DNA from 2 places in the Cupriavidus sp. P-10 genome. Region 2 is predicted to be linked to the other one. Evidence: riboswitches for the same ligand, from Rfam matches in the RefSeq annotation. Region 2 holds a riboswitch; the other holds the start of a gene.
What was found. Region 2 has a riboswitch for glycine ahead of CTP10_RS18615 (D-amino acid dehydrogenase). Riboswitches for the same ligand answer to the same signal wherever they lie in the genome.

Region 1 (4,413 bases), on a different replicon from region 2:
CGTTGACGTCGTCGCTGTTGGCCGGCTTGAGCTTGAACAGCCAGGCGTCGAAGGCGTTGGCGTTGACGCTTTCCGGCGCGGCCGTGGCGGCCTCGTTCACGGCGATCACTTCGCCGGCCACCGGGGCATAGATGTCGGAAGCGGCCTTCACCGATTCGACCACTGCCAGCGCGTCGCCGGCACCGACCGACTTGCCCACTTCGGGCAGTTCCAGGAAGACGATGTCGCCCAATGCGTCCTGTGCGTGGTCGGTGATGCCGATGGTGAGCGTGCCGTCGGCTTCGACGCGCACCCACTCATGCGATTCGGTGTATTTGAGGTCGGCGGGGAAATTCATGAAGGTTCTCCGGATTCAGATCTGTTTCTTGTTGGGTGATGCCTGCCCGGCAACGCTGCCGGCAGGCGAGGGCGACCGTTGGGTGAGCGGGTGTTTCCCTTAGCTCACGAGTGCCTTGCCATTACGCACAAACGGCAGTTTAACCACAGTCGCGTTGAGTTTGCGGTCGCGGATCTCCACCTGCACCGTGTCGCCGACATTCACGCCTTGCGGCAGGCGTGCGAACGCGATCGATTGCGACAGTGAGGGGCTGAAGGTGCCGCTGGTGATTTCGCCGTCACCGGCGGGGGTGATGACCTTCTGGTGGGCGCGCAGCACGCCGCCTTTATCACGCAGGATGAGGCCAAGGAACTGCTGGCGAGAACCGGCGGCGGCCAGCGCCCCCTTGCCGGTGAAGTCGCGTTCGCTCTGCAGGTCCACAGTCCAGGCCAGGCCGGCGTCCAGCGGCGAGGTGCTGATGTCCATGTCCTGGCCGTACAGGTTCATGCCGGCTTCCAGGCGTAGCGTGTCGCGCGCGCCCAGGCCGGCCGGGCGCACGCCCGCGGCATTCAGCTTTTCCCACAGGCCGGCGACGCTTGCGGCCGGCACCACCAGCTCGAAACCGTCTTCGCCGGTGTAGCCGGTGCGCGCGACCATGACCTCGCCCAGGGCGGGATCCTGGACCACGACAGCGTTGAAGGGCTTGAGCGCATCGGAAGGTTGGGTCGACGGGAACGTGCTCCACACCTTGGCGCGGGCGTCAGGGCCCTGGACTGCGACGATCGCCAGCGGCTGCACGCCCGCGGGCGCGACGTCTTCACGACGCGGGGTGATGGTCACGCCGCTGCCGGTGGCGTCATTGCGCGCGCGGATCCAGTCGATATCGCCGACCGCGGTGCCGGCGTTGACCACCAGGCGGAAACGGTCCTCGGCAAAGAAATAGACGATCAGGTCATCGATGACACCGCCTTTCTCGTCCAGCATGCACGAGTACAGCGCCTTGCCGGGCGTCTGCAGCTTGTCGACGTTGTTGGCCAGCAGGCCGCGCAGGAAGGTGCGGGTATTGGGGCCGTTGAGATCGACCACGCACATATGCGACACGTCGAACATGCCGGCGTCGGTGCGCACGGCGTTGTGCTCTTCGATCTGGGAGCCGTAGTTGACCGGCATGTCCCAGCCGCCGAAGTCGACCATGCGGGCGCCGAGGGCGCGGTGGATGGCGTTGAGGGGCGTGGCCTGGAGCGTCATGGAATCCTCGGGGGCAATGTCGGGTTGCGAAAACAAAAAAGGGTCATCCGCCGCAACGATCGCCATGCCAATAGGCAAGCAATCCGCTGCGGCGGATGACCCCTCTGTCCTCGATACCTGAGAGATTACGAGGCGGATTCGTTGAACCCCATCCTCGCGCGCCCCTTCGGTGGGCACGCTCGCCACGAATGGCGGGTGCCGCTCTCCAGAGTGCGGCATGCATCGTGTGCATGTTGCATGCCGATCCGAACGGTCCGTGGTGCCTGAGAGTTTTCGGGTGATACCCCTTCGGCGGCGCAGTTCTGCGCGCTCTCCCGGTCGGATGCGCGCAATGTACGGGAGGCCCCGGCCTTTGTCAAACCAAGCCGGACGGCCGCCCGGCGGCTGTACCCGTTCCTGCGCCCCGCCGCCAGGGGCGTGAAGCCGGGTCTGGCGAGAGGCTTACTTTTTCTTGTCGTCGGTCACGACATTACCGATCACGCCGCCCACGGCCGCGCCGCCCAGCGTACCCAGTGCGCTGCCCTCGGTCAGGACGGCGCCGCCCACGGCGCCCGCACCCGCGCCGATGGCGGTGTTGCGTTGCTTCGGGGTCATGTCCGCGCAACCGGCGAATGCCGCGACCATCGCGCCGATCAGGGTCACTTTGGTCAATGTCTGCAGGGTTTTCATTGTTGGCTCCGAGTGATGGATATTGCATGTCCGGGACACGCCTGGACATAACAGTTAGAGCCTGGTGCACGTTCATTGGCTCCGGCCTTTACGAAGTGTTACGCCAGTGACACAACGAGGGCCGACGATGCGGCAGGCGCTGACTGACCGGCCAGGCCCAGCGTGTTAGCATCGAGAGCTTTGCCGCCGGGCACGTGTGCTGCCCATGGCGCGCGCCTCGTACGCCCCATTCCTTCGCCCCATTCATTCGCCCCATTCCGCTTCATTTCCCGAGCGCCTTTCACATGAGCCACGGCCTGAATTCCGCCCAATCCGAAGCCGTCCGCTACCTGGACGGCCCCTGCCTGGTGCTGGCCGGGGCGGGCTCCGGCAAGACCCGCGTCATCACGCAGAAGATCGCGCACCTGATCGAGGACAAAGGCTTCGAGCCGCGCCATATCGCCGCCGTCACCTTCACCAACAAGGCCGCCAAGGAGATGCAGGAGCGCATCGGCAAGCTGATGGAAGGCAAGACCACGCGCGAAGGCAAGCGCATCCCGCTCAAGCAGCTGACGGTCTGTACCTTCCACTCGCTGGGCGTGCAGATCCTGCGCATGGAGGCGGAGCACGTCGGCCTGAAGCCGCAGTTCTCGATCATGGATTCGGACGACTGCTTCGGCCTGATCCAGGAGCAGCTCGGCACCACCGACAAGAAGCTGATTCGCGGCGTGCAGAGCACGATATCGCTGTGGAAAAACGGCATGATCGATCCGGAGGCCGCCATCGCGCAGGCCGCCAATGCCGACGAGCACCAGGCCGCGCTGGTCTACCGCAACTACGTCGCCACGCTGCATGCCTACCAGGCGGTCGACTTCGACGACCTGATCCGCCTGCCCGCGGAACTGTTCGCGCGCAATGAAGCGGTACAGCTCAAGTGGCAGAACCGGCTGCGCTACTTCCTGGTCGACGAATACCAGGACACCAACGCCTGCCAGTACCAGTTGCTCAAGCTGCTGGCGGGCGGCTCGCACCTGCGCGCGCCGGCCTTTACCGCGGTGGGCGACGACGACCAGGCCATCTACGGCTGGCGCGGCGCCACGCTGGATAACCTGCGCGGGCTGCAGACAGATTTCCCCAACCTCAAGGTCATCAAGCTGGAGCAGAACTATCGCTCCACGGTGCGCATCCTCGAGGCGGCAAACGCGGTCATCGCCAACAATCCCAAGCTGTTCGACAAGAAGCTGTGGAGCGAGCACGGCATGGGCGACCCCATTGCCATCCACCCGATGAACGACGAGGAGCACGAGGCCGAGTCGGTGGTGTTCCGCCTGTCCGCGCACAAGTTCGAGCGCCGCGCGCAGTTCCGCGACTACGCCATCCTGTACCGCGGCAACCACCAGGCGAGGTTGTTCGAGCAGATCCTGCGCCGCGAGCGCATCCCCTATGTGCTGTCGGGCGGCCAGAGCTTCTTCGACAAGGCCGAGATCAAGGACATCTGCGCCTACCTGCGCCTGATCGCCAACCCCGACGACGATCCCGCCTTCATCCGCGCGATCACCACGCCGCGCCGCGGCGTTGGCAACACCACGCTGGAAGTGCTGGGCACGTTCGCCGGGCAGGCCAAGGTCTCGCTGTTCGAAGCGGCGATGATGGGCGGCATCGAAGGCAAGCTGCAGCCGCGCCAGCTGGAGCCGCTGCGGGTGTTCTGCGAATCGATGGTGCGGCTGGCCGACCGCGCGGCCAAGGACCCGGCCACCGAAGTGCTCGACGACATGATGGCCGGCATCCACTACGAGGCCTACCTGTACGACAGCTTCGACGAACGGCAGGCACAGTCGCGCTGGACCAATACCCTTGAATTCCTGGAGTGGCTCAAGCGCAAGGGCACCAAGCCCGAAGCGGCCGACGGCGAGGAAGCGACGGGCTTCGACAACGCCGATGGCTTCGGCAGCGAAGGCAAGAACCTGCTCGAACTGACACAGACCGTGGCGCTGATGAGCATGCTCGAAGGTCGCGAGGAAGATCCCGATGCGGTGCGGCTGTCGACGCTGCACGCCTCCAAGGGGCTGGAATATCCGCACGTGTTCCTGGTCGGCGTGGAAGAGGGCATCCTGCCCCACTGCCGCGAAGACGACGACATGACCGACGAGAAGATCGAGGAAGAGCGGCGGCTGATGTATGTTGGCATCACGCGCGCGCAG
Region 2 (4,413 bases):
CGCTGCGCACCGGGTATGCGACATTCACGCCCGGCTGGCTGCGGCTGCCGTCATAGGCGCGCCAGTGTTCCCAGCGCACGCCCGGGATCAGCTTCCAGTCCTCGGCGAAGTACCACGCGTCCTGCGCATACAGCGCCTGCGTCTCGGTCTTGCCGGCAAAGGCGTTGTTGAAGGCGGAGATGGTGCCTGCCTGCCAGTCCGAGGTGTTGTAGGTGGTGTTGCTGAGCCGGTAGTTGTCGTAGTGGTAGCCGAAGGTGACCCAGTGGCCGCCCTTGAGCTGCTGCGGGCGGTAGTCGGCCTTCAGGTCGAGCGTGCGCCAGCCGGTGCCGTCGCCATAGGTCACCGTGCCCGGGCCATTGCCCGCAGTACTGGCGGTGCGGCTGATGTCCTTGCTGACGTCGAACAATGACGCCACGCCGGAGAAGTTCCACCCGGTCTCGTTGCGCGTGCGCAGCGACAGGCCATACAGCCAGCGCGCGTCTTCGCCGTTGCTCGGCGCAAACGCGTTGGCGGGGATCACGTAGCGGAAGCCGCCGATATTGACCGGGCCGCTCGACACCACGTTGCCGTTGGCATCGCGCAGGTAGCTGGCGGTGGTGCTGGAGCGGTCCTGCTGCCAGTAGGCGGCAGTAAACTGCGCCTGCAACGTATTGGTGATGTCGTAGCCGAGCTTGACCTTGAGCTGGTCCTGCACGGTATGCGTGACGCCCTCGCTGTTGACGCCCATCACGGTGCGATCGGCGCCGGTCTGGTCCTGGTCGAAATAGGCGCCGGTGACCGGCTTGTCGGCCGAGCTGGCGCGCACGTTCGAACGCGCCGCGGTATAGAAGCTCAGCGGCTGGCTCTTGCTGTCCTGCCGATCGACGCTGACCAGCCACGAAAACGGTCCGACGCGGTCGCCTACGTAGGCGTTGGCGTGCACGCCGTTGAAATTGTCGTGCGTGCCATACAGGTTGAAGCGCTGCGTGAACAGCTGCACGCTGGCATCGCCTTCGAACTTCTCCGGCGTGCGCGTGCTGATCAGCACGGTCGCGCCCAGCGAGTTGCCGGGGTACAGCGCCGAATACGGGCCATACAGCACGTCTACGCGCTCGATCTCGGCGGCATTGACCAGCGACCAGCGCGGCGGGAAGGTGAAATCGGAGCCCAGCAGGTTGGACAGCAGCAGGCCGTCGGCATAGACCAGCCCGCGCGCCGACTGGCGCGAGCTGGTGCTGCGCACCGAGATGATCGAATTCATATCGCCGATGAAGCGCTTGCGCACGGCGAGGTTGGGCGCGTACTTGAGCGCGTCTTCGGTGTTGACGACGTTGAAGTCCGCCATGCGCGCGGCGCTGATGCCGTAGGCGGGCGATGGCGTATTGGGCGGCGTGGCGGGCGTTTCGCCGCGCTCGGTCCTGGCCGAGACCACGACTTCCTGCAACGGTTGCGGCGCGCTGACGGGTCCATCCGCCTGCGCGCCGGCGATGCCGGGGCCCATCAGCGCGGCCGAAGCGGCCAGCGCAATCCGATTTCTTGTCACTGAAATACCTTTTCTGTTCTTCTGGCTCGCCCGACCGGTGCGCCGTATCCGGCTCGTGGTACGGCGCACTTCCTCCGCGTAGCGAGTGCTGACATTCTAGGTGGCGGGATGGATTGCCGCAGTGCGACATAGCGCCGCGCCAGAACGGAAGTGACTCGACCGCCCATGCGGGGGCATCAAGTTCTATACGCGTTTACCCGCATACCCACATGCGGCCTTTGTCTCTAGATTTGCCCGGATTGGCGTTCGCGCCAACGTGATGCTGGGAGAGACTGATCCGGCGGCAGCCGCCGCGGACAGCGCCGAAGGAGCAACCGCCCCGGAAACTCTCAGGCAAAAGGACCGGTATCACGCGTCACAGCACTCTGAAGAATGCCGCCATCGTCAGCCGGCATACCGAAGGAGCAAGCGGCCCTCGCCACCGGTACTACCGGCACCCCGGTGACTGTCGTGAATCTCTCAGGTCAGGAACAGAGGGGGCGTCCGCTACGCATGTCGCGTACGGGCTCCAATCCCGACGTTTCTGGACTGCCAGATCATGAAGACAATCGCCGTCATCGGCGGTGGCATCACCGGTGTCACCACGGCCTACGCGCTCGCCCGGCGCGGATTCTCCGTCACCCTGTTCGAGCGGCACCGCTACGCCGCGATGGAAACCTCGTTCGCCAACGGCGGACAGCTGTCCGCCTCCAACGCCGAGGTCTGGACGCACTGGTCCACCATCATCAAGGGCCTGAAGTGGATGCTGCGCAGCGATGCGCCGCTGCTGGTGAACCCGCGCCCGAACTGGCACAAGCTGAGCTGGTTCGCCGGGTTCATTGCCTCGATCCCGCACTACCGACGCAACACCATCGAGACCGCGCGCCTGGCCATCGCGGCGCGCGAGCACCTGTTCGCGTGGGCGGCGCAGGAAGGCATCGACTTTGACCACAAGCGCGAAGGCATCCTGCATATCTACCGCGACAAGGCCGGTTTCGAGCATGCGGGCCGCGTCTCGGCGCTGCTGGCACAGGGCGGGCTGGAGCGCCGGGCGGTGACGCCGGCGGAAATGCGCGCGATCGAGCCGACGCTGGCCGGCACGTACTACGGCGGTTATTTCACCGAAAGCGATTCGACCGGCGATATCCACAAGTTCACCAGCGGCCTGGCCGCCGCCATCGAACGCATGGGCGTGCGCTGCCGCTACGGCGAGGACGTGCGCAATGTCACCACCGATGGCCGCAGCGCCCGCGTCACGGTTCAGGAAGGCGCGGAAAGCACCACCTCGACCTTCGATGGCGCGGTGATCTGCGCCGGTACCGTGAGCCGCGCGCTGGCCGCCGGGCTGGGCGACCGCGTCAACATCTATCCGGTCAAGGGCTATTCCATCACCGTCAACCTGGACGACGCCGCCAGCCGCGCCGCGGCGCCAACCGTCAGCCTGCTCGACGACGAGACCAAGCTGGTCACCAGCCGCCTCGGCGACGACCGCTTCCGCGTGGCCGGCACCGCTGAGTTCAACGGCTTCAACCGCGACATCCGCGCCGACCGCATCCGGCCGCTGGTGGAATGGGTGCAGCAGTGCTTCCCGGGCGTCAGCACGCGCAGCGTGGTGCCATGGGCGGGGCTGCGGCCGATGCTGCCCGACATGCTGCCGCGCGTGGGCCGCGGGCGGGCGCGCTGCATCTTCTACAACACCGGGCACGGGCACCTTGGCTGGACGTTGTCAGCGGTGACGGCGGATATGGTGGCCGGGGTGGTGGCGCAGGCGCTGCTTGAGCCGAAGATGCCGGGCGTGGGTTCGCTGGCAATTGCCAAGGCTTGAGATCGCGTGTTAAGCGCGTCGCTATTGCCAGCGCCGGCCCTCTCCCCCAGCCCCTCTCCCGCGAGCGGGAGAGGGGCCGGGAGAGGGAGAAAACCATCGCGGGCGAAGGCGTTCGAGCTTGCTACTACCCTCCGCATACGCTCCCCTCGCCTGCGGGAGAGGGGTGGGGGAGAGGGCGTAAGCCTTCACGGAGTGAAGCGCCACCGCCCGCCGTGAACTACTCAGGCCGGCGCAAACACCGGCACTGGCGCGCCGTCCACGCTGGGCGCGAACTTGACCTTCACCTTCTGCCCGATGCGGACCTCATCGAGATCGCAATCGACGATATGGGTCATCATGGTCACGCCCTCGTCGAGCTTCACATAGGCAATGCAGAACGGCTGCGGGCCAGCCTTGCGCGTGACGCTGTACGAGTAGATGGTGCCACGGCCGCTGGCGGTCTTCCAGACCGTATCGCCCATGCAGAACGGGCACAGCGTGCGCGGATACCAGTGCGTCTTGCCGCACGACTGGCAGTGCTTGACCAGCAGGCGGCCTTCGCGCGCGGCCTGCCAGAACTCGACGTTGTCGGGCTGTTCGTCCGGGGCCTTGTAGGCCATGGGAGTGTGTGGGGTCGTCATGTCAGTTGCTCCGGCGATCGTTCATTATTCGCGCTCGAGGATCAGGGTGGCGCTGCCGTGGCGCGAGCCCAGGTAGCCGCCGGTGCCTTGCGCCAGCGCCAGGTCGCAGTTCTTCACCTGCACCGCCGGATGCGCTTCGCCGCGCAACTGGCGCACCGCCTCGATCACCTTGGTGATGCCGCCGCGGTTGGCCGGGTGGTTGTTGCACAGGCCGCCGCCATCGGTATTGAACGGCAGCTTGCCGACGCCCGAGATCAGGTTGCCGTCGGCCACGAACTTGCCGCCCTCGCCCTTCTTGCAGAAGCCCAGGTCTTCCAGCTGCATCAGCACGGTGATGGTGAAGCTGTCGTAGATCGAGGCGTACTTGATGTCGGCCGGGGTCACGCCGGCTTCCGCGAATGCGGCCGCGCCGGAGAACTTCGCACCCGACCAGCTCAGGTCGACCTCGCCGCCCAGCTGGCCCTTGA

Region 1: it holds a riboswitch for glycine, as region 2 does, so the genes downstream of both, gcvT (glycine cleavage system aminomethyltransferase GcvT) here and CTP10_RS18615 (D-amino acid dehydrogenase) in region 2, are expected to answer to the same signal.

What each region holds. Positions count from the first base shown of each region.
Region 1 covers NZ_AP025170.1:3,559,929-3,564,341, reverse strand. The annotation lists gene gcvH (glycine cleavage system protein GcvH) at 1-337, opposite strand, end outside; gene gcvT (glycine cleavage system aminomethyltransferase GcvT) at 437-1,564, opposite strand; glycine riboswitch at 1,659-1,783, opposite strand; glycine riboswitch at 1,805-1,891, opposite strand; gene CTP10_RS16490 (glycine zipper 2TM domain-containing protein) at 2,006-2,233, opposite strand; gene CTP10_RS16485 (UvrD-helicase domain-containing protein) at 2,518-4,413, shown strand, end outside.
Region 2 covers NZ_AP025171.1:318,137-322,549, reverse strand. The annotation lists gene CTP10_RS18620 (TonB-dependent receptor) at 1-1,522, opposite strand, end outside; glycine riboswitch at 1,776-1,877, shown strand; glycine riboswitch at 1,878-2,006, shown strand; gene CTP10_RS18615 (D-amino acid dehydrogenase) at 2,061-3,326, shown strand; gene CTP10_RS18610 (Zn-ribbon domain-containing OB-fold protein) at 3,548-3,946, opposite strand; gene CTP10_RS18605 (thiolase domain-containing protein) at 3,971-4,413, opposite strand, start outside.